2 regions of the Candidatus Thiodiazotropha sp. AKAK2 genome follow, and region 2 is predicted to be linked to the other one. Evidence: predicted binding sites of a transcription regulator. Region 2 holds the regulator's gene; the other holds the start of a gene.
What was found. Region 2 encodes FNR, which switches genes on or off when oxygen is low (the NO sensors DNR and NnrR bind a similar motif). Its sites were predicted from a motif close to TTGATNTANATCAA; they were not measured.

Region 1: the regulator FNR is predicted to act here: its motif matches at 6,005-6,018, upstream of AC4IE8_RS06865 (multiheme c-type cytochrome).

The regions. Positions count from the first base shown of each region.
Region 1 covers NZ_JBSYOP010000017.1:234,399-246,818, forward strand. The annotation lists gene AC4IE8_RS06840 (heme lyase CcmF/NrfE family subunit) at 1-539, shown strand, start outside; gene AC4IE8_RS06845 (DsbE family thiol:disulfide interchange protein) at 547-1,089, shown strand; gene AC4IE8_RS06850 (cytochrome c-type biogenesis protein) at 1,091-1,570, shown strand; gene ccmI (c-type cytochrome biogenesis protein CcmI) at 1,567-2,868, shown strand; gene fusA (elongation factor G) at 3,163-5,199, shown strand; gene AC4IE8_RS06865 (multiheme c-type cytochrome) at 6,305-7,798, shown strand; gene AC4IE8_RS06870 (tetratricopeptide repeat protein) at 7,886-8,335, shown strand; gene AC4IE8_RS06875 (c-type cytochrome) at 8,362-8,946, shown strand; gene AC4IE8_RS06880 (FCSD flavin-binding domain-containing protein) at 8,965-10,269, shown strand; gene AC4IE8_RS06885 (DNA alkylation repair protein) at 10,336-11,040, opposite strand; gene AC4IE8_RS06890 (pentapeptide repeat-containing protein) at 11,037-12,080, opposite strand.
Region 2 covers NZ_JBSYOP010000021.1:194,346-206,765, forward strand. The annotation lists gene ispD (2-C-methyl-D-erythritol 4-phosphate cytidylyltransferase) at 1-297, opposite strand, end outside; gene ftsB (cell division protein FtsB) at 287-583, opposite strand; gene eno (phosphopyruvate hydratase) at 760-2,043, opposite strand; gene kdsA (3-deoxy-8-phosphooctulonate synthase) at 2,126-2,959, opposite strand; gene pyrG (CTP synthase) at 2,956-4,587, opposite strand; gene AC4IE8_RS08705 (sulfur globule family protein) at 4,940-5,290, shown strand; gene fnr (fumarate/nitrate reduction transcriptional regulator Fnr) at 5,686-6,444, shown strand; gene dnaQ (DNA polymerase III subunit epsilon) at 6,472-7,176, opposite strand; gene rnhA (ribonuclease HI) at 7,181-7,615, opposite strand; gene AC4IE8_RS08725 (class I SAM-dependent methyltransferase) at 7,648-8,409, opposite strand; gene AC4IE8_RS08730 (lytic transglycosylase) at 8,844-10,523, shown strand; gene AC4IE8_RS08735 (ribonuclease H) at 10,679-10,867, shown strand; gene AC4IE8_RS08740 (tautomerase family protein) at 11,009-11,407, opposite strand; gene AC4IE8_RS08745 (LysR substrate-binding domain-containing protein) at 11,513-12,394, shown strand.

The DNA.
Region 1 (12,420 bases), on a different contig from region 2:
AAACCGGTGGTCGTAGCTACTACGGCATGATTCTGGCCCACTTTGGAGTCGCCATGTTTATCGTTGGCGTCACCATGGTATCCAATTTCGGTGAAGAGAATGATGTCCGCATGAGTCCCGGCGATGTGAGTGAGATTGCCGGCTACGAGTTCCGCTTTGATGGTGTAAAGCGGGTTCCCGGCCCGAACTACAACGCCCATCGGGGCAGTTTCCAGGTTTCCCTCGACGGTGAGCCGTTCATTACTCTGGAGCCGGAAAAACGGACCTATTTCGTACAGACACGTCCGATGACGGAAGCCTCCATCGACTGGGGTTTCACCCGTGACCTCTATGTCTCACTGGGTGAGCCGTTGGGTGGTGGTGACTGGAGTCTGCGTCTCTACTACAAACCCTATGTGCGCTGGATCTGGCTGGGTGGTGTGCTGATGGGTCTGGGCGGCATCTTGGCTGTCACCGACCGACGCTACCGAACCGCCAAAGTACGCTCGCCAGAGATGGTAAACAACGCCGCCGCCGCTGCGGCTACTTCAGGGAGTTAATTCTGTAATGAACCGCTATTTGCGTTATTCCGTGCCGTTGATCGTCTTCGGGATAATTGCCGCTTTTCTTTATAAAGGGCTGAGCATGAACCCCAGGGAGATCCCCTCACCGCTGATCGGCAAATCGATTCCGGAGTTCTCCCTGCCCTCGGTGGAAAGTGCCCAAACCATGATCAATGATCAGAACCTCAAGGGTAAGATCTACCTGTTGAATGTCTGGGCAACCTGGTGCGTCTCCTGTCGTGCTGAGCACGACACCCTGGTCCACCTTGCCCGTTCAGGGAAAGTGGAGATCGTGGGGCTCAACTGGAAGGATGAGCGGGTCAAGGCACAGGCCTGGCTGCAGCAACTGGGCGACCCCTATACGGTCAACATATTTGATAAAAAGGGACGCACAGCCATTGATCTTGGGGTCTATGGCGCCCCGGAAACCTTTTTGGTCGATGGTGATGGCATCATTCATTACAAACACGCAGGCCCCCTCACCCTGGGCGTGTTTAACGAAACCCTGCTTCCCATGATCAATGATTTGAAAGCCAAAGGATCGTAACGTGCGCCTATTTCTGTTCAGTTTTATCTACCTACTAGGTCTGACTACCCTGCAAGCGGCAACCCTCGCGGAATACAGCTTCGAAGATCCGGCACAGGATGAGGACTTTCGCGAAATCATTGAAGAGATGCGCTGCCTGGTCTGTCAGAACGAGTCACTGGCAGGCTCCAACGCGGAACTGGCGATTGACCTGAGAAACGAAATCTACGACATGATGAAGGGCGGTCAGAGTAAAGGGGAGATCATCGATTTCATGGTTGCCCGATACGGTGACTTTGTCCTCTACAGTCCACCTGTCAAGCCAAGCACTTACCCCATCTGGTTTGGCCCGTTAATCGTTTTTCTGATCGGCGGTGTGGTTCTGTTTCGTATCATCAGGCGTAAAAACCAGAGCAGAGAAACAGAACTGAGTGAGGCAGAACAGCAAAGACTCGATAAGCTTCTGAATCAGTCGAACGAACAAAGAGACACGAATCAATGACCCTATTCTGGATGATTATTGCCGGACTCACTGTCCTGGCAATGGCTTTTGTCGGCCTGCCGTTATTAAGAAAAGAGGTAACCGATAAAATCACCTCTGACGAACTCAATCTGGCTGTCTTCAAACAGCAGCTTGAGGAGCTGGACAGCGATCTTGAAGCAGGCAATCTGGACCAGAACCGCTATGATGCGGCGCGCAAGGACCTGGAGAAATCCCTGTTGACCGATGTCTCCACGTCAACTTCAGACTCCACCAGTCAGGAGAGACGTTCAGGACGCATCATGGCAGGCACCGCACTGTTGATTCCACTTGCCGCCTGGCTGCTCTACGATTTTCTGGGATCCCCTGAGATCGTCAACCATCTGGCTCAACAGCCTGCAGCTGGCACAACCCAGCAGACGGCTCAGGCACCCTCCGGCGGCATGGAAAACCTTCCACCAATGGATGAGCTGGTCAGAAGGCTGGCGGAAAAACTGCAAGAGAATCCGGACAATCAGGATGGCTGGGTCATGCTGGGCCGCAGTTATATGGCCCTCAATGATCACGAGGCAGCTATCAATGCGTATCAGCGTGCCATGGAGATGAACGACCAACGGGTCGATCTACTGCTGGCTTATGCGGAAGCCATTGCTGCAACTACCGGTAACGATTTTACCGGTCGAGCCGCACCAATGATCGAAAAGGCCTACCAACTGGAACCGGAAAACCCGAACGTACTCTGGTTGGCGGGTATCCTGGCTTATCAATCCACCGATTATAAATCGGCGATCCTGCGTTGGGATACACTTCGCACCACCCTCACACCACAGAGCGCCGAGCTTGAATCGGTGAACAGCGCAATCGACGATGCGCGTAAACAGCTGGGTATGCCTCCGGAAGAGACAGAGCTGCCGAGCATCGTGAAGAAACAGAAACCCAAAGCCCAAGCACAGCCAACTGCTGCAGCAACCGACGAGTCCATAAAGGTTGCCGTATCCCTCTCACCTGAACTGCAGGCGAAGGCGAAACCGAATGACCTGGTATTCATCTATGCCAAAGCGGTCAGCGGCCCACCAATGCCGCTGGCTGCAGTCAGAAAAAAGGTCAGTGACCTGCCAGTTTCGATCAGCCTGGATGACAGCATGGCGATGATGCCACAAATGAAGCTCTCCGGTTTCAATGAAGTGGTGGTCGGTGCCAGAATCTCCATGTCTGGCAGCCCAACCGCGCAGGCTGGAGACCTTGAAGGCGAGATTCAGCCGGTCGCACCCGGGTCCGCTGAGACAGTTCAGGTCGTGATCAATTCGGTTCATCCTTGATTCCCTGTTGAGCCACTAGTGGCAAAGGCTCGAATTGATGCAGCCTTTGCCGGAACAGGGCTCAATCTGCCCGATCCCACACCAGTCCTAGAGCGTAAATGGCATGCTGGACGGTATGAAGCTGACCATTGTCATGATTTTTTGAAAAATCAGTCTGTTTTATGCCAATCTACTGCCTGAACTCAACAACTTCAGATAGTTGATTGATATACTGGCAACAAACATAATCAATAACACTTAGCCGATGCCTCTGATGGCTATAAAACCCGGCATGTTCTGATGATAGGAGTCACGATGGCCAATTACTCTACCCATGATATCCACAATATCGCACTGGTCGGGCATGCCGGCTCAGGTAAAACGAGTTTGATCGAGAGTCTGCTGCACCGATCGGGCATGATCAAGACGAAAGGGACGATTGAGCAGGGCGACACCGTCTGTGACAGCGATGATCTGGAGAAAGAGCTGCAACACTCCCTGGATATCGCCATCACCCACCTGAGCCATGAGAACAAACAGGTCAATATCATCGACACCCCCGGATATGCGGATTTTCTGGGCCGGGGTATCAGCATCCTGCCAGCCGTGGAATCGGCGATGGTCGTTGTCAACGCTTCGACCGGTATCGAACCGGTTACCATTCGCATGATGGATGCGGCAAAACGGCGTAACCTGTGCCGGTTTATCATCATCAACAAGATCGATTCAGAGGAAGTTGACCATGATGCACTACTGGAGAGCCTGAAGGAGACCTTCGGTAAAGAGTGTCTGCCGATCAATCTGCCCGCAGAAAATGGAAAAAAGGTTATCGACTGCTACTTTCAACCGGGTGGCGATGCCACCGATATCTCTTCAGTCAGTCAGGCCCATGACAACCTGGTGGATCAAGTCGTCGAAGTGGATGAGGAGCTGATGGAGCTCTACCTGGAACAAGGACAGGCGATTGAGCCAGAACAGCTGCACGATCCATTTGAGAAGGCCTTGCGTGAAGGTCATCTGATCCCGGTCTGTTTTACTTCGGCAGAGAACGGTGCCGGAATCGATGAGCTGCTCAATCTGTTCGCCAAACTGATGCCCGACCCGACAGAAGGCAACCCTCCCCCATTCATGAAGGGTGAAGGGGCTAACATGCAGCCTGTTGAAGTCACTCCCGATGAGGGCAAACATGTCATTGGCCATGTATTCAAGGTGATCAATGACCCCTACCGGGGTAAACTGGGCATCTTCCGTATCCACCAGGGCAAGCTCGAAGTCAATTCCCAGCTGTATATCGGTGATGCCAGGAAACCGTTCAAGGTCAATCACCTCTACCGTTTGCAGGGTAAAGAGCAGCAGGAGATGAAACAGGGTGTGCCCGGCGATATCTGTGCCGTGGCGCGGATTGACGACATTCATTTCGACGCGGTGATTCATGACTCCCACGATGAAGATCACCACCACCTCCGCTCGATTGAGTGCCCATTACCGCTGTTTGGCCTGGCGATCAACACCACCAAACGTGGCGATGAGCAAAAATTAAGCGATGCTCTGCATAAACTGGAAGATGAAGACCCCTGTTTCCATGTTGAGCACAATGTCAGCCTCAACGAGACAGTCATGCGAGGTCTGGGAGAGCTACATCTCGATGTACTGCTGCAGCAGATCAAGAAGAAATACAGTGTAGAAGTGGAAACCCATCCACCCAGCATCGCCTATCGGGAGACCATAACCCGCAAAGCGGAAGGTCACTATCGGCACAAGAAGCAGACCGGTGGCGCTGGACAGTTCGGTGAAGTATTTCTGCGTATCGAACCACTGGAGCGAGGTTCAGGCTTTGAATATGTCAACGCTGTGGTTGGCGGAGCGATTCCCGGGCAATTCATTCCGGCGGTTGAGAAAGGGGTCAGAAGTGCCATGGAAGAGGGTGCGCTCAGCGGATTCACCATGCAGGATATAAGAGTCACGGTTTACGACGGTAAATTTCACTCTGTCGACTCTAAGGAGATTGCCTTTGTCACAGCAGGTAAAAAGGCTTTTCTGGAAGCCGTCGATAACGCTGGAGCGGTTATCCTTGAGCCCATTGTAAATATCTCGATTACCACCTCTGACAGCTTCATGGGCGACCTGACGGGTGATTTGGCTGGACGCAGGGGCCAGATCAGTGGCACCGAGACCGGACGCAACAATACACTGGTCATCAAGGGCCAGGCACCACTGGCGGAACTTGAAGGCTACTCCACCCAGCTGAAAGCTATGACCGGCGGTGAAGGCAGCTACACAATTGAGTTCAGCCATTACGAGGCGGTTCCCCCGAACATTCAAAAACAGTTGCGTAGCTCAAAGCAGGCATAACACTCAAGCGTCGAAGAGAGCTGAGGCGGCAACCGAGTTACCCCCTCAGCTTCTCTCTCATGGCACAGGATGAATCGGGAGATCCGAGATCACTACCTGGTTCTTTATTGCCACAAACACCTGATTGTTGATTACCCAGACAGCCGGTGATGGTGTATGGTAATTAGCCACACGAGCGTAACGCCTGCCTACGCACGAGCCTCATTCGCACTTTATTGAACACCTAACGTGAGTTTGCTGCGGTTGTAAAAAGATACCCGCCCAGCATAAATGTGATTTGTAAAATGGTTGAAGCCATAACAACAGTTCGAGGTAACTTCTCCGACCATGGAACCTTTGACATTTTGAATTGCCTGATCCAGGGTGGCGGAGTCATATAAGGCAATTCCCTATCAGCAATGTATTTGACTGACTCCATCAACCAACCCTCTCAAACAACTTTTTCAGATGGGTGATTTGTCAGCATTCGGTCGGTGGTAATTACTGAATACCCAAACGGGTAAGTCGTGATAAGAACGAGCGGAAAAAGAGCGCCCACTAAATTAATAATATACACAAAATCAGAGATACCCACTAATGAGTATAATGGCTATTTATAATTAGGTAATAGTGATTATTTCGTTCTAGGCAACACAGCAACTACTCTTAAAATCAGATTAAGAAATTTATCGATCTCCCAGTTTAAATGAACAATATTTTTATTTGTTAGATTCGTTAAGTTAGTAACTTTTTGTATGCCTTTCACAGCATTTAGACCAACTTTTAAAAATCGCCAATCCTCTATCATGCTCCAGCGCTGAAACTTTTGATTTAAATCAAGGCGTGACCCTATACGAACCGTTTTTATAGTCTACAGTAAGCAATAAAAAGAAAAGGGTTTTACTGGCCTCAATGTAGTGAAACCATGCAGTCCCCATACAATAAAAAATTGGGGTTGGGAGGAAGTCGTATCCATCCTTGTCTTCATTAAGGCTTGCCATTCTTTTTTTAAAAATGAGGGGTTCCATAGTACGATCACCTGTCGTCTTTAATACCATTGGATTATTGACGCGGCAATCTATTGGAGCGCTTAAAATATTCGTTCAACCCATCACAGGAGGGAGCTATGAAACGCTTCGGTAATGGTCGGATCACCGCGATACTGGGGAGTGTTGCTGCGGGACTAGCTCTGATGCTGCAAGTCACAACAGCAGATGCCGCAAGACCGTCTGGTTCAATTGGTAAAGATTGGGGCAACCCAAAAGGACAGGAATGTATAGAGTGTCACTGGCAGGAAGATCCAGGGCTGACCATGGAGTGGAACAACAGTCAGCATGGTCAAAGCGGTGTCAACTGCCTTGACTGTCATGAAGCCAAAGCTGACGATGTTGATGGCTTTGAACATGAAGGACAGCGAATTTCAATTATTGTAACCCCTAAAGACTGCTCGAAATGCCATTCGGTAGAATTCGAAGAGATGGATGGTTCCCATCACTCCAAAGGCGGTCAAATCCTTGCATCCCTCGATAACCTCCTTGGTGAAGTAGTCGGCGGCCCTGCAGCAGTCAATGCAGGTTGCCGCCAGTGCCACGGCTCCAAGATCGAGATCGGTGAAGATGGCAGACCTCTGCCGACCACATGGCCCAACACCGGTATCGGCCGAATCAACCCTGATGGTTCTGCCGGTTCCTGTACTGCGTGTCACGGTCGTCACCGTTTCTCCAAAGCCCAGGCCCGTACACCGGATACCTGCGGTAAGTGTCACGTCGGTCCCGACCATCCTCAAATTGAGGTCTACAACGAGTCCAAGCACGGCATCATCTATCGCGCGAAAGTCGATGAGATGAACATGGAATCCGATAAGTGGGTCGCCGGTGTTGACTACTCAGCGGCTCCCACCTGCGCCACCTGCCACATGAGTGCCGGCGGCAAAGAGGGCAAGACCCATAACGTTGGCGATCGTATCTCCTGGACCCTGCGTCCACCAATCTCTCAGAAGATCAACCTGATTCGTCTGGAGAACGGTGATGAGTTCGACGTCAAAGAGGGTAAAAAAATCCCCAAGGTCGGAGACAAAGCCAAAGGTTCTACCGTGGTCGAGGTTGTGACCTGGAAGGAACGTCGCAAGAAGATGCAGGAAGTCTGTAAGGCCTGCCACAGCGACAGCGTTATTAATGGTCACTACAATCAGTTCGATAACGTGGTTGAACTCTACAATGAGAAATTCGCCAAGCCTATCGCTGCTGTCATGGGTGAGCTGAAGAAGAACGGCTATATCACCAAGGCCCCGTTTGACGACAAAATCGAATGGACCTGGTGGGAAATCTGGCATCATGAAGGCCGCCGCGCTCGTCACGGTGCGTCCATGAGTGGTCCTGACTATACCTGGTGGCACGGTATCTATGATGTAGCCAAGCACACCTACATGAAATGGATACCCGAGTTGAAAGATGTGGCTATGAAGAAGGACGGCAACACCAAGTTTGCCGACGCCATGCTCGACAAGTACTTCCGCCCGATCGAGGGCCATACCTGGTACTTTGAAGGTATGAGCAAGGAGTCCATCGACAAGGTACGTAAGGGTTTTGAAGAGCGCTACGGTAAAGGCGCGCTGAAGTAACCCCCCTCACCCCCTTCAGGTCATCCTGAAGGGGGTTTTTCATTTCTTACCATCTTCCGCTATCGTATTTTTCCAATGAGGTATTCAATGCTGCGATACTCAAGATACCTGGTTGTTGCTTTACTCGGTTGCAGCCTATCCTTCTCGATCACGGCCAACAGCGAACAACAGACTCTGATCGAACAAGCCTTTCAACAAACAGAAGCCGGTGACCTGAAAGCCGCTCAATCACTTCTGGAAGAGGCAATCAAAGAAGCACCCTCCTCTTCTCTGGCCTATACTCGACTTGGTGGAGTACAACTGTTACAGCAGTCTTACTCCTCAGGCATCGAAAACTTTCAACAGGCGATTATGCTGGATCAATCCAATTCAGATGCCTTCATAGGCCTGGCCGTCGCCTATCTACACCTTGGAAGATATCAGCTGGCAAGAGAGGCCTTGAAACAGGCACAACAGCTGGATCCATCCAAAAAACAAGAAATTGACAAAGTTGTTACGTGGCTGAATCAACGCTCATCCCAAAACACGATGCACTGATTCAGATTTCACCAGAGGAGATTTTCATGAAAAACAGAAAAGCACGGCTACTCGCATTGACAGCCGCGGTGATTTTCTCAGGCAGCCTGACTGCAGAAGGTGTTCGCTCACCCAGCATGCTTGCCAACACTTGCGCCGGTTGTCATGGCACCATGGGCGCCAGCGCCGGTGACTTAATGCCGATTATCGGCGGTATGGAAAAGGAGTTTCTACAAATGATCCTGCTGGAATATAAATCCGGCGAACGGGACTCCACCATCATGGGACGAATCGCCAAAGGCTATAGCGAATCGGAACTGAAAGCGATCGCTTCATTCATGGCAGATCAGGAGTGGGTTTCAAGCCCGGTCAAAACAGATTCCAAAATGGTGGCGATCGGTAAGAAAATTCACGACGACCAGTGTAAGACCTGCCATGAAGACAACGGTAGAGTGCAGGAGGATGAAGCCCCCCGACTGGCCGGACAATGGCCGGAATATACCATGCATTACCTGGAATGGTGTCACAGCAAAGGGAAACGTTGCGCACCCCGCAAAATGGGCAAACGCGTCATGAAACTCTCCAAAGAAGAGTTAAAGGCCATGGCCGAATTTTATGCCAGTGAAAAGTAATTTTGGGGAGAATAATTAATGGCTATGTTCACGCGACGTAAATTTGTTAAAGCAGCCGGTGCCTGTACCGCTTTAGGCGCATTGGCTTCAATCAGTGCCTGTACTGCGAATACGCCCAAACGTGCATCAGGTGGCGGTAAAGGCCGGGTGATTGTCATCGGCGGAGGTTATGGCGGCGCCATCGCAGCAAAATATATCAAGCTGGCTGATGCGGATATCGATGTCACCTTGATCGAAAAAGATAAAAAGTATGTCTCCTGTCCACTGAGTAATGAAGTGCTGGGCGGTGACAGAAACATCGACAGCCTCACTTTCGGCTATGACACACTGAAGAATAAAAGAGGCATCAATGTTGTTCAGGATGAGATCGTGGCAATCGATCCTGATAAACATACAGTCAAAGGTAAAAGCGGCAAACAGTATGACTACGACAAACTGATCGTCTCCCCTGGCGTCGATTTCCGTTACGAAAAGATTGATGGCTACAACGCCGAGGTTGCAGAGAAGATTCCTCATGCCTGGAAAGCCGGGCCGCAAACAGTCACCCTGAGAAAGCAGCTTGAAGCCATGAAGGATGGCGGTGTTTGCTATATCGCCGCACCACCCAATCCGTTTCGTTGTCCTCCCGGACCTTATGAGCGTGCGGCACAAATCGCACACTACTTCAAAATGCATAAGCCGAAGTCGAAGGTCATTATCCTTGACGCCAAGGATAAATTTTCCAAGCAGGGCCTCTTCATGCAGGGCTATAAGAAGTTCTATGGCGACATGGTGGAGTGGGTATCCGGCGCCGGTGGCGGTATCATCGAAGCAATCGATCCAAACAGCCGCACCCTGGTCGGTGAAGTGGAAGAGTACAAAGGGGATGTTGTGAATCTCATCCCGGCACAGAAAGCGGGTAAGATTGCACAGGTCGCCGGACTGGCTGACGATTCAGGCTGGTGCCCGGTAAATCAGAAGACCTTCGAGTCGAAACTGCATAAGGACATTCATGTCATCGGAGACGCCTGTATTGCCGGTAAAATGCCCAAATCGGGGTATGCCGCCAACTCTCAGGGTAAGGTCTGTGCCGCTGCAATCGTTGCAGCACTGAATGGCCAGGAACCCGGTGAACCCTCCTACGTCAATACCTGTTACAGCATTATCTCACCAGAATGGGGTATCTCTGTGGCAGCGGTCTATCAACTTGTGGATGGCAAGATCGTTGGCGTGAAAGGCGCCGGCGGCCTCTCACCGATGAATGCCAGTGCCGCAACCCGGGCCATCGAGGCCAAGTTTGCTCGCAGCTGGTTCAAGAACATCGCAGCTGACATGTTCACCTGACCCCCCACGGGGAACCTCTGATTGTATAGAGGTTCCCCATTCAACTGGCGAACCTCTCTGGTTTGCTTAAATCTCGCCTTTTAAGTAGCCCTGTCGAAGCGGTTCCGGAAACCTCTCAATCGCATACCGCAACATTGTCCTGGGCATTGCTTGATAGAATGGATTCAGAAACATTTGTGCCCGGTTTCGATCACGATTACCCACTTCCCTGATCATCCAACCAACAGCTTTGTGAATTAAATCCTGCTGGTCCTGCAGTAACAGTTCTGCAATAGCCAGTGCATCATCATACTGCTGTTTTTTTATGAACTGGTAGGTGGCGATCATCGCAATCCGTCGCTCCCAGAGAGAGTCGGACCTCGCCAGCACATAGAGTATTGCCCGCTCCCGGGTCAAAAGATAGGCGCCGACAATCTGATAGGCAGAACTGTCCACCAAATCCCAGTTGTTGATGTAACGGGTATTACCAAGGTAGTTCCTAAAGACACGTTCACGCAGCTTCTCATCACCGGACGCAAACTTTCTGACCAGTATCAACAAGGCGCACAAACGCTCTTCATGATAGGCGGACTTCAGGCAACGTACGACCTGTGTCAGGGACATCTGCTGAAATTCTCTGGCCTGCTGTCGGAGAATCGGCACACGGATCCCCAGGAACCGATCCCCCTCTCCATACTCACCCTTGCCGGTTTTGAAAAAACGTTGAGACTTGTCCGCGATCTCCGGACTGGCCAGGTTTTCCAGATTCAGTCTCAGATGCTCAGCCTTCATTCCGTTGCAGTGGGAGTTTCTGCTGGTGACTCAGATAGATGTTCGACTCCCCTCGCCCCATCAAGAACATTTCCTGCTAAATCCACGCCCTCGAATACCGCTTCACGTAGATTGGCTTTGCGGAGGTTGCACCTGGTTAGTTTCGCTCCGGTAAAGTCAGCAGCATACAAGTTGGTTGATCCAAAGTCGGTAAATTCCAACTCTGCCTTGCGAAAACTGGCATCCTTAAGGTTTGCTCCATTCATATTGGCCCTGCGGATGTTGGCCTCTGAAAAGTCGCTCTCGATCAAGTTGCCGCTAACTACTACGGCATCCAGTTGTGCACCCTGCAGATTCGCCCCTTTAAGATTTACTCCAAGCATTTGAGCACGGATGAATTTGGCCTCACGTAGATCGGCACCTGTCAAACGGGTCTTTTTCAGCTCAGTTTCTGAAAACAGGGATGACACCAGACTGCTGTTCGACATATCCGCCTTAAGCAGACGCGCCTGGGTGAAATCGGTATTGTTCAACACCAGCCCAGATAGATTGCTGTTACGCAAGTTGGTTCTGCGGAAACTGACATTACTCAGTGATCCCGCCTGACTTAAATCAACACCAGCTAAATCAGCACTGTCTAAATTGGCATCTGTTAGATTCGTATCGATGAGTTGGCTGTTGGTAAAGAGTGCAAACTGTAGATTCGCTCCACTCAGGTCGGCATTGGATAGATCAGCTCCATTGAAATTTGCCTGCTGTAGATCGCTTTGACTCAGATTTGCACCGCTTAGATCCGCTCTACTGAAACGACCATAAACCACCTTGACACCTTGCAGATTGGCGCCAGATAGATTGGTTCTGGAAAAACTGGTGCCTTTAAGACTGGCCCCGCCCAGATTTGCATGACTTAGATCACTACCATACAGCATCGCCTGGTCGAGAATTGCACCTCTAAGATCGCTACGGGAGAGATCCATCATTCTTAAGTCCGCTCCGGTCAAGTCACAGTTAATGCATTTACCCTCTGCAACTAAGCGCTCAACGCTCAGCTCTGATGCCACCAAATTGGTGAAAGAAAATAGTGAAATAGTTATCGTCAGAAATAGATTTAGAGACAATGGAGTAACCCTTTAACGGTAATGTGTTTTGTTTCCGAAGGGAATAATTACAACTTTATTTTTTTACAATTATCGATATTGAAGGATAGAAGCACTACCAATCTATCTATGCGTCATTGCAAAATGTAAAAAAATGTTAAGTCACCCTTCTAAATGTAAATTCTACACCTTCTTAAACCCAGTCGCATATCCCATGAATATTTTATGGGATATTCTTTACTGCCTGTTGTTGATCTCATTTCAGATGGAATCATGAAACGAGCGATAACAGGTTCTAGTGTGT
Region 2 (12,420 bases):
CTCGTCGGCCAATTCGGCGAGACTTGCCAGTGCATTGCGCACTGAGTGGTAGCGCTCTGCCCCACCGGCGGCCCGAATCACATTCGGGTGATTGTGGTGTTCACAGCTTTCCCAATAGCCATCCTCGGCCGACAAGGCCACACAGACCCCGGAGATGCGCGGGTGATTCAACAGCCTCTCCAGGGTGTGATCGATGATCTTGCGACCACACAGATCCAGATACTGTTTTGGCACCGCCCCACCCATCCGTCGACCGACACCGGCGGCCGGTACTACTGCCCAGCATCTATTGCTCATTTGTCTCAGTCCCCGCTGGGGTGACTACCTGATAGAAAGTCTCACCCTCTTTGATCATGCCGAGCTCACTGCGGGCACGCTCCTCGATGGCGGCCTGGCCACTGCGCAAATCTTCCACCTCGGCCTGCAGGGCATGATTTCGTTTGCGCAATCCGATCAACTCCTGCTGCAACGCACCAATTTCATCCTTCAGATTGTTAACCTCGGCAAGACTCCCCTCACCCACCCAGAGGCGATATTGCAGAAACATCAGCAAGGCAACCAAAATGGCAATAATGATGCGCATCGATCAATCAAGAACGTGAAAGTGTATGGATTCAGAGCAGCCCTGAATATTCATCGATTCAGCGTGGCGGAGGACTAGGCCTCCCCGGTCCGGGATCGCTCCAGGCGCCCTGAGCACAACCTATAGCATACCCAGTGACGCCTTGCCCAACCAGGGAGGATAGGATGTGAGTCAGATCATGCGATGGTTACCGGGAAGGCCTCTTTGCCTGCGTAGACAGCCTCATCACCCAGCTGATCCTCAATGCGCATCAACTGGTTGTATTTGGCAACCCGGTCAGAGCGGGAGAGAGATCCGGTCTTGATCTGCCCGGTACCGGTCGCCACCACCAGATCGGCGATGGTGGTATCCTCGGTTTCACCCGAACGATGGGAAATCACCGCACTGTAGCCCGCATCCCGAGCCATTTCGATGGCGGCCATGGTCTCGCTCAAAGTACCGATCTGATTCACTTTGATGAGAATCGAGTTGGCAATACTCTCATCGATACCCCGTTTCAGAATTTTGGTATTGGTGACAAACAGATCATCACCGACCAGCTGTACCCGCTGACCCAGTTTTTCGGTCAGCCGTTTCCAACCGGCCCAATCACCCTCATCCATACCGTCTTCGATGGTAATGATCGGATATTGATCGACCCAGGCAGCAAGGTAATCGGCGAACTCTTCGGCACTGAACTTGCGCCCTTCGGAGGCCAGATTGTAGACCCCATCCTCATAGAATTCGGAACTGGCCACATCAAGCCCCAGGTAGATGTCGCTGCCTGACTTGAAGCCGGCCTTTTCAATCGCCTCCAGAATCACCTCAATGGCGGATTCGTTGGATGGTAGATTGGGTGCGAAGCCCCCTTCGTCACCGACGGCGGTGGCCATGCCCCGGCCTTTGAGTACGCTCTGCAGGGCGTGAAAGACCTCAGCGCCATAACGCACCGCTTCACGAATCGAACCAGCCCCCACCGGCAGGATCATGAACTCCTGCAGATCGACACTGTTGTCCGCATGGGCGCCACCGTTGATGATGTTCATCATTGGCACAGGCAGCCGGTAGGGACCGGATGAGAGCGAGCGGTAGAGTGGTAGTGCACGCTCCTGAGCTGCCCCGTGAGCGGCGGCCAGGGAGACCCCCAGCAGCGCGTTGGCACCCAGTTTGGCTTTGTTCTCGGTGCCATCCAGATCCAGCATGCACTGATCGAGTGCAGCCTGTTCGGTGACTTCCATGCCCATCAATGCCTCTTTGATCGGGCCGTTTATGTGAGCCACAGCCTGCAGCACCCCCTTACCCAGATAGCGCTGTTTGTCGCCATCCCTGAGCTCCAGTGCTTCCCGCGACCCGGTGGAGGCACCGGAGGGGACCATCGCCCGTCCAATCGCACCATCCGCGGTAAAAACATCGGCCTCTATGGTTGGGTTACCCCGTGAGTCGAGAATTTCTCGCCCACGTACATCAACAATTTCAGACATTTCGTCTCCATCTAATTCTGTCGTTTGTTTGTATAAGCGCTATTATCATCGCTGCATTTTACATGAAGATGACTGGGCAGGCTTATAGTTCAAGTTCGATCAGGCCGCTCTGCTTGACCTGCCGGTCAACAGCCACCAGGGTTTCAAGCAGTTGAGCCATTTTCGGTAACGGCCAGGCGTTGGGGCCATCGCTCAGTGCTTTGTCAGGATCGGGATGGGTCTCCATGAACAGCCCTGAGACACCGGCCGCCACGGCCGCTCTGGCAAGCACCGGCACATATTCACGTTGCCCGCCGGAGCTTTTGCCCTGCCCGCCTGGCAGCTGCACCGAATGCGTGGCATCAAACACTACCGGGCAGCCGGTCTCTCGCATCGCCGCCAGTGAGCGCATATCCGAGACCAGGTTGTTGTAGCCGAACGAGACGCCCCGCTCACAGACCATCAGCTGTTGATTGCCGACCGCTTTCGCCTTTTCAACCACATGCACCATATCCCAGGGGGCGAGAAACTGACCCTTTTTGATATTCACCGGTAACCCCTGTCGGGCCACCCGCTGAATGAAGTTGGTCTGACGGCAGAGAAACGCCGGGGTCTGCAACACATCCACACACTCGGACAACTCTTCCAGGGGGGTATCCTCGTGTACATCGGTAAGCACCGGCACAGCCAGCTCCTGCCTTACCTTCTGTAGAATCTGCATACCCTGCTCCATACCGGGACCACGGTAACTCTCAGCCGAGGAACGGTTCGCCTTGTCGAAGGAGGATTTGTAAATAAAGGGTATCTGCAACGCCTCACAGAGCTCCTTCAACGCACCGGCACTGTCCATGGCAAGTTGTTCACTCTCGATCACACAGGGACCGGCAATCAGAAACAGGGGGCGATTCAGCCCGATCTCAAAATCACACAGCTTCACTGCCCACCATCCCTGTGCTTGCGGGCGGCCTCAATGAAACCGGAAAAGAGAGGATGCCCATGGCGCGGTGTGGAGGTGAACTCCGGGTGGAACTGGCAGGCGACAAACCAGGGATGGTCAGGAATTTCAACGATCTCAACCAATCGACCATCCACCGAGCGACCGGATACTTTCATACCGGCTGTGACAATGTCATCCAGGTAGCTGTTATTGAACTCATAGCGATGACGATGACGCTCCACAATCACATCCTTATTGTAGAGTTGATGGGTAAGGCTACCGGACTGCAGGTTGCACTCCTGACCGCCGAGCCGCATGGTGCCGCCCAGGTCGGAGTTTTCGCTGCGCTTTTCCAGTTGCCCGTCGGCGTTCAGCCACTCCACGATCAGGCCAATCACCGGATTGGGTGTCGAGCGATCGAATTCGGTACTATGGGCACCCTCCAATCCCGCCACATGACGGGCAAACTCAATCACCGCCACCTGCATCCCAAGGCAGATACCCAGATAGGGGATACGGTTTTCACGGGCATAGCGTACAGCCTCGATCTTGCCCTCTACACCCCGGTTTCCGAAGCCGCCAGGCACCAGAATGGCATCCATACCCTCCAGGCTCTCGGTGCCGCTCTTCTCGATCTGCTCTGAATCCACATAGTGAATCACCACCCGGTTGCCGGTATGCACACCCGCATGCACCAGGGCCTCGGAAAGGGATTTATAGGCTTCGGTAAGGTGAACATATTTACCCACCATGGCCACCTTCACCTCGCCTTCGAGATTATCCAGCCCTTCGAGAAAGGCTTCCCACTCCGAAAGATTGGCAGGGGGAAGATTCAGACCGAATCGCTGGTTTACCAGCTCATCCATACCCTGAGCATGCAGCAGCACCGGAATTCGATAGATGGAGTCGGCATCCACCGCAGAGATGACCGCCTCTTCAGGCACATTGGTGAACAGAGCGATCTTTCTGCGTTCCGGCTCCGGCAGGGGCTGCTCCGAACGGCAGACCAGGATATCCGGCTGAATACCGATCGAGCGCAACTCTTTCACTGAGTGCTGGGTCGGCTTGGTTTTGATCTCACCTGACGCCTTGATATAGGGAACCAGGGTCAAATGCATGAACATGGCCCGCTGATGGCCCATCTCCACACCCATCTGACGAATCGCCTCTAGAAAAGGCAGAGATTCGATATCACCGACGGTGCCACCGATCTCCACCAGACAGATATCCTTATCCCCGGCGCCGAGCAGAACGCTCTCCTTAATCTGATTCGTTATGTGTGGAATTACCTGTACCGTACCACCCAGATACTCGCCCTTGCGCTCCTTGCGGATCACCTGTTCGTAGATCTGGCCGGTGGTGAAGTTGTTATTGCACCCCATGGTGCTGTCGATGAATCTTTCGTAGTGACCGAGATCCAGATCGGTTTCCGATCCGTCCTCCGTTACGAACACTTCACCATGCTGAAAAGGGCTCATGGTGCCGGGATCCACATTGATATAGGGATCCAGCTTGATCATGGTGACATCCAGGCCGCGAGCCTCGAGGAGTGCGGCCAGTGAGGCTGAGGCGATACCTTTACCAAGCGAGGAAACCACACCGCCCGTAATGAAAATAAAACTGGTCATGAAATTCTGCTTACCAGGGTTAGAGTGCAGGGAATGGGATATAGGACGGGGGTAAACAGTACCAGATTGGCCCTCTTCACTCAATCTCGAAGGGCTGGTTGGCCACAGAGCCGTGATAACCCCCAAGGGGGGAAGAATTCGTTTGAATATCACCGCTCAAGGTCTATAATCGATTGGCGTGTTTCGCAAATAACAACTACTGAGGCAAGCAGTACTTTACCCGATCGTCCAGGCCATTTTTTTGGCCGACCTCGTTGTGAAGTCCTCAAGCATCGTATGATGGAGGCTTACGAAGCCACTTTTATACATCACCGATGGTAGTATCAAAACAATCATTTGAGAGGAAGAAAGCATGACTAAATTTGCTAAAGTTCTGAGCATCGCTGCTCTTGTAGCTGCGTCTACCAGCGCTTCTGCCTGGTGGGGCGGTCCTGGCTATGGTAACCGCGGCTGGAACAATGACGGTTGGGGCGATGGTTGGGGTGATGGCTCCGGTGATTTCAGCTTCGGCATGAGTGGTAATGCCCGCGGTTCTGGCTATGGCCGGGGTAACAACTACTACCGTGACTATGGTGGCTATGGACCTTATGGTTACGGCGCTCCATACGGCTATGGTGCTCCTTATGGCGCTCCTTACGGTGCTCCATACGGCTATCCTGCGCCTCCAGCTGCAGCACCTGCACCAGCTGCACCGGCTCAATAAGCCTACCCATGTGCAGAAAAGCCGGCCTTCTGGCCGGCTTTTTTTTGCTCCCAGCCACCCTGGATACAAGTCCTGCAATGATCCAAAGTAATAAAAAAACTAAAACGACTTGATCAACATCAAGAATTTCTGGAAAAATAGGCCGGGTGCTGGTTCACAAAAAATTGAGAGACACGGATGTGGTTGTAGGATGGGGAGACAAGCTATCCGCTCCGACAGGCTGTTTGTCGGGAATAGCGGTATAAGTGGCTCCAGTGGTTTAAACACCAACCTCTGGGAGCTGTAACGCCATTGAGGAAATTGAGGTCATCTCGGAAAGGAAATGATACCCCTTAAGCGTAAACCGTCTTTACCAAGCGTTGATATCAAAGCACCCCGCATGCCGGAGCGATCACTTGACTAGCAGAAAAGTTGTCTCATTTGAAAATATCAAGGTAGCCTGCAAGAACTGCAGTCTGGCCACTCTCTGTCTACCGATGGGATTGACACCGGATGACGTGGAGCGCCTTGACTGCATCATTAAACGGGGGCGGCCCTACCATCGGGGGGACCACCTCTACCGTGGTGGTGACAAGTTCCACAGCCTGCGGGTCATTACCAGCGGCTCGGTAAAAACCTACAGCCCCAACGAAGATGGTGGAGAACAGGTACTGGGCTTCCACCTTCCGGGTGAGCTGATCGGCCTGGATGCCATTCAGGATGATTGCCACACCTGCTCGGCGATCGCCCTTGAGACCACAGCGGTGTGCGAGATCCCCTTCTCCCAGCTGGAGTCCCTGAGCGCCATCATGCCCAGCCTGCAGCACCAGATGTACCGCCTGCTGAGCCGGGAGATCGGCCAGGATACGGAAATGCTGACCCTGCTGGGTAAAAAGAGTGCCGAAGAGCGCCTGGCCACCTTTCTGCTCAGTTTCTCGGAGCGATTCAAGCAACGGGGATTTTCAGCCAGCGACTTCTTTCTGAGTATGTCCCGTCATGAAATCGGTAACTATCTTGGCCTGGCCGTTGAAACAGTCAGCCGGCTGTTTACCCGTTTTCAGGATGAAAATCTGCTGAGAGTGGAGCGCAAGCACGTTCAGTTGCTCGACATCCCCAGACTCTACGACATCGTGCAGGGCTGCGACAGCGCCAAATCGAGTCAATCGAGGGTCTGACGAAGGGTCTGTTAGCCGATACGACTGCTACGGCTGTTTGTGCCAGATACAGGCTTCACCCATCGCTTCAAGCTGCCGCTGATGAGCTTCCAACTCGGACTCAACCGCCTGGATCACCTTCAGAGGTGGACGATCGGTGGCCAAACGACGGATATTGTCGGCCGCGCGCTCCTCACCACCCTGCCGACCCAGCTCATCATCCAACACCAGCGCTGCCTGACCGCCGGTCATCATCAGATAGACATCCGCCAGTATCTCCGCATCGAGTAGCGCTCCATGGAGCTCACGATGAGAGTTGTCGATATCGTAGCGTTTACACAGGGCATCGAGGCTGTTCCTCTGCCCCGGATGCATCTTCTTTGCCATCACCAGGGTATCGGTAACCGCGCAAAGGCTGTCAATACGCTGGGAATCATGCATCAGTTTCAGCTCATTATCGAGGAATCCCACGTCAAACGGGGCGTTGTGGATGATCAGCTCGGCGCCGCGTACATACTCCACAAAATCCTGGGCCACATCGCAAAATTTAGGTTTATCGGCAAGAAACTCGTTGGTGATGCCATGCACCTCGATGGCCCCGGCATCGATCTCCCGATCCGGTTGGAGAAACTGATGAAAATTGTTACCGGTCAGCCGTCTGTCAACCAGCTCGACACAGCCGATCTCAATGATCCTGTGGCCCTGTTCAGGCTCCAGACCTGTGGTTTCCGTATCGAGTACGATCTGACGCATCATCCTACAGCTCCTGGATGCCCTTGTTGGCCAGCTGGTCCGCCAACTCATTGCCGGGATGCCCTGCATGCCCTTTCACCCAGTACCAATCCACCTGGTGCTTGTTAACCTCGCTGTCGAGGATCTGCCACAGATCGGCATTTTTCACCGCCTTCCTGGCAGCCGTCTTCCAGCCATTCTTTTTCCAGTTGTGAATCCATTGGGTAATGCCGTTTTTGACATACTGGGAGTCGGTGGTCACAGCGACACGACTGGACCGTTTCAGCTGCTGCAACCCCTTGATGACCGCCAGCAGCTCCATACGGTTATTGGTGGTGGTGGCCTCCCCCCCATAGAGGTGCTTCTCATGATCGCCATAGCGCAAGACCACGCCCCAGCCGCCAGGCCCGGGGTTTCCCTTGCAGGCGCCGTCCGTAAAGAGTTCTACATGCTGTGTCATCGAATTCTGTTGCAATCCATGGTAGGGGTAATTCAGGCACCGTTTCTGATTGTGGGTTCCGCTGCGGTGGGAATGACCCGCTTCTTCACCGACCATTTCGGCCGGATCGGTGTAATCGTCACCACGCGCTTCACCGCCAGTATGATATACACACCACCAAAATTCGGATAGACCTTGTCACCGATCTGTTCCATAAACTGCAACTTCTGCATCACACCCTGGTGCTGGATCGGAGGCCGGTAGTTCAGATACTGGATCTCCAGCAGATCGAAGCCCAGCAGTGCCAGCCAATCCAGTACCCGCCGACTGCTGAAAAAGTGGCCACACCAGGGTGGATTGGATGAGCGCATGCGCAGCAACCTCACCCCACCCCAAAGACTCCAGGGGTTGAAACCACTCAGTAGCAGCTTTCCCTCGGGTATCAGAATCCGCTCAACTTCGCGCAACACCTGGTGCGGATCAAGGGAAAAATCGAGGGTATGGGGCAACAGCACCCCATCCACACTGTCGGTGGCAAACGGCAGATGGCTTGGATCAGCCTGTAATTCACTCGGTTGACCGGAGTTGCCGATCCCCATCACTAGCCGGTTACGGGCTGGACTGAACTGCAACAGCTCCTCACCCACCCCCTGATGACCGATCTGCACCAGATGGTAGCCGAACATGGCAGAGAGATGGCGCTCAAGCGGGATCCGTTCCTGGGCGATAAGATTCGCTCCAAGATGGGTATCGAACCACTCCTGAATGTGATTCTGTTGGCAAGATCGCAGTTTTAGCCGCCTATATTCTCTCATCTGTCAAGCTATCGGCTTTGCTACCGACACTACTGTCAGGTAATCTGTGTTTCTTTTTGAGCGCCGCTCTTAAACCTACTGTTGTGGCATCCGACTCGATTGTCTATCAGTATGGCACCTCAAAGAGGCGAAGGAGCGGCCCTGGTTTGTGCAGGATTCAGGTGTAGCGTCTCATATTGCTAACCGATGTCCCGGCGGTTGTCATGCACTAGAAGGTTATTGCCTGCGCCTGGATAGAAACATTGGGCCGGCGTACCATCACTAAGCAAATCAAGGATTTGCTGTGCAACCGAGCAGCCCCGCCCAGTGATATGTGATGCCACGCGTAACGAGGCCGTAACGATCACAGATTGCAACAGGCGGCCGTTTGTCAGGAGTTCACACTACATGGAAATCATACACGGCTTTGGTTACATTTTCTTTCAGTATTCGGTATGTCAAAGTCACTTAACAGATCGGCAACACTTCTCAGCAAGCCCTACCTGCTCGCAATGAACCTAATACTCACCTGTCTGTTGGCGGCTTGTCAGTCTCTGCCGAACGGCACCGAGGAGTCGGCCTTGACCGAGGTCCCTCTGGACAGCCTCTCCACCGAAACCGTACAGACCCAACCCCTGGCCGGCAGTGAACAGGTAAAACCTGAGTCGATGCCGGAGGTGGCCGAACAACTCTCCGAAGTGGTTGCCTCTCTGCCCGACCCGACACCGGCCCACGCCTGGGACAGAATGCGGCAGAATTTTGCCCTCACCATCCCCAGCAACAGCCGTATCGGCAAAGAGCTGAGCTGGTATCAGAAACACCCGAAATATCTGCAGCGTATCCAAGAGCGGGCCGCCCCGTTTCTGTTTTTCATTCTTGAAGAGATCGACAGGCGGGACATTCCCGCGGAGATCGCCCTGTTACCGGCCGTTGAGAGCGCTTTTCAGCCGTTTGCCTACTCCCCTGGCCGTGCCGCCGGCATCTGGCAGTTCATCCCCTCCACCGGACGCTATTTCGGCCTGAAACAGAACTGGTGGTACGACGGGCGCCGGGATGTCGTCAGCTCGACCCGCGCTGCACTCGACTATCTGCAGCGCCTCAACAAGCAGTTCGACGGTGACTGGGAGCTGGCCCTGGCCGCCTATAACTCGGGTGCCGGCACCGTACGCAGCGCCATCAAACGCAACCGCAAAAAGGCTAAGCCGACCGACTACTGGTCGCTGAAGCTGCCGGATGAGACCAGCGCCTATGTACCCCGCCTGCTCGCACTGGCAAAGATCTTCAAGGACGCGGAAGCCTACGGCATGCCACTGGACCCAATCGCCGACGAGGCCTATTTTGCCACCGTGGATATCAAATCCCAGCTCGATCTGGCGCTGGCCGCCGAGATGGCGGAGCTACCCATCCAGGAGCTCTATCTGCTGAATGCGGGCTTCAACCGCTGGGCCACCGATCCGGACGGCCCCCATAAGCTGACCCTGCCCCTCGACCGGGTTGAACCGTTCAAACAGAAGCTCGCCGCCCTGCCCCAGGAGAAGCGGCTCACCTGGAAACGCTACAAAATCAAGTCCGGTGACTCACTGAGCGTGATTGCCAGTCGACATGGCACCACCGCAAAGCTCATCAGGCAGGTCAACAAACTGCGAGGCAACAAGATTCGCGCCGGCAAACACCTGCTGATTCCGGTATCGAGCAAAAAGATCGATCACTATGTCTACGCCCAGGACCAGCGCAAAGCGGCGATTCAAAACCGCTCCAGAAAAGGCACCAAGCAACACTACCGGGTTCAATCCGGGGACAGCCTCTGGACCATTGCCAGAGCGCATAATGTGAGTTACAAAAAGCTTGCCGCCTGGAACGGTATGGCCCCCGGCGACCCGCTTAAAACGGGCCAGACCTTAGTCATCTGGACCGCCCGCAACCAGACCAGCGCCTCCCTATTGGATCTGCAACCCACAGGCACCCAGAGCCGATTGCACTACAAGGTCAGACGGGGAGACTCTCTCTCCAGAATCGCCCAGAGGTTCAAAGTGTCGGTTGCGGATCTGAAGCGCTGGAACACCATCAAGGGTAAATATCTACAGCCTGGCCAGCGAATCAAGCTGTATGTGGATGTCACCGAACAGACCTTGTGAGCCGGGCTGAAGCCTATCCAGATTGAAAATACCTTGCCCAAAGTGGCCAGGGGATATTGATTCAGATCAAAGAATCACACTTCTTTTTTGACAGCCTGCCGATCCTGGCTGACCATCCCAGTCTATAAATCCATGTCAGTAAGAGGGTTTTGACCATGAGTGAGGATTGCCGACTGAGAGACGGGGTTGAGCTCAATCTACCCGACGTTGAAAAAATCGCTTTGGCTCTGAAATCCCTATCGGTCTATTCGATGCTGGCCTATGAGCATGACGATGACCCGGAAGAGCTGGATGAGGTGGTGCAGGAGGGATTGGATGCCATCCACCGGTTGTTCAACTGCTAACCAACCCTCTCAATAGATTCACCAGCCTGCCAAACAGACAGAAGAAAACATTCGAGCGTAGCTCGAGTGCCCGATCTTTGTAGAACGCCAGATCAATCGACCCATCTTCGAGGCGCCGAGGTAACCGATATGGATGGCCATTCATGTTTGGGCCGTTATGTGACGGCGTTCGTCCTGTGTTACCCCCCCATACCCCCAGTCGGTTGGCGCCAGTTCTTGAATCACCACATAGCTTGCCTCGACCAGAGGACCAAGACTGGCCTCCAACAGTGAATAGGCCTCACTGATCATCAACCGTTTTTCATCTTCACTGTTTGTGTCGGAAGTGATGTAGATCTCCATCAATGCCGATCGGTGGTAAGTGATGGCATCGCCTCCCACCGACCAGTGTTGATTCGGCAGTGAACTGATCAGAACCGCAGTAACCGGTACCGCTTTTCCCAGCACCCGATTGATCAGCCCGGTCACCTGCCGCTGAAGCATGCTGCAAGTGTCGTTGGATAGTGGCTCACCGCTGTGTTGAATCTTGATAACCGGCATGTTGTTTCTCCTTGGGTCCATTTGCCGGTCAAGATAGCCCGCCTATATTAATAAATAAATTGAATCTTTTTTATATTATTCATTTAAAATGCTAATCTATTTATTATGTTTAAAAACCTCGATATCGACCTGTTGCGAACCTTTGTCGCCATTGCAGACCTGGGCGGCTTTGCAAAAGCCGGACGGCATCTGCACAAAACCCAGTCGGCAATCAGCCTGCAGATGAAACGCCTGGAAGCGCAGAGTGGCTCGAAACTGTTTCGCAAAGCCGGTCGGCGACAGCTGCTCACCGAATCCGGTGAGTTATTACTCAACTATGCCCGGCGGATTCTTTCATTGAACGATGAGGCTGCCGCCGCACTGAAACCGATCCCTCTGCAGGGACAGATCCGATTCGGAGTGACCCAGGATTTTGCCGACCGAGGTCTGGCTGCAGTGCTGGCCCGGTTCGCCGATAGCCACCCGGGGGTACGGCTCGATGTTCGGGTCAATCCGAGCTGTGAACTGAAACAGGAAATCGCCAAGGGTAAACTCGATCTCGCCGTCGCCTTTCAGGAACGTGGCGATAGCGGTGATTCTCTGGGAAAACTCCAACTCTCCTGGATTGTCCCGGAACCGTTCAATGAACCGAATGATCAACCCTTGAAGCTGGTTCTATTCGAACCGCCTTGCGTGTTTCGTGATCGAGTGATCAACGCATTGGAGAAGGCATCAATGAGTTGGAGAATCGTCTACACCAGCCCAAGTCTTCCTGGCCTTCTGGCTGCAGTGGAGGCCGGTCTGGGGGTTACAGCCCGCCTGTCAAACAGAAACAGAAACAGAAACAGAAACAGAAACAGAAACAGAAATCCTGTCGCGAGTCTGCCAGAACTGCAACCGGTGGAACTGGCGGTCTACCGTAATCCTCAAGCCACGCCTGCCCCACTGGACGCCCTTGAGAAGATTACAAGAGCGCATATCCAAAACAACCTTGAGGATCTTGTTTAGAGGTTTTTAACAAACACCACAAGCAG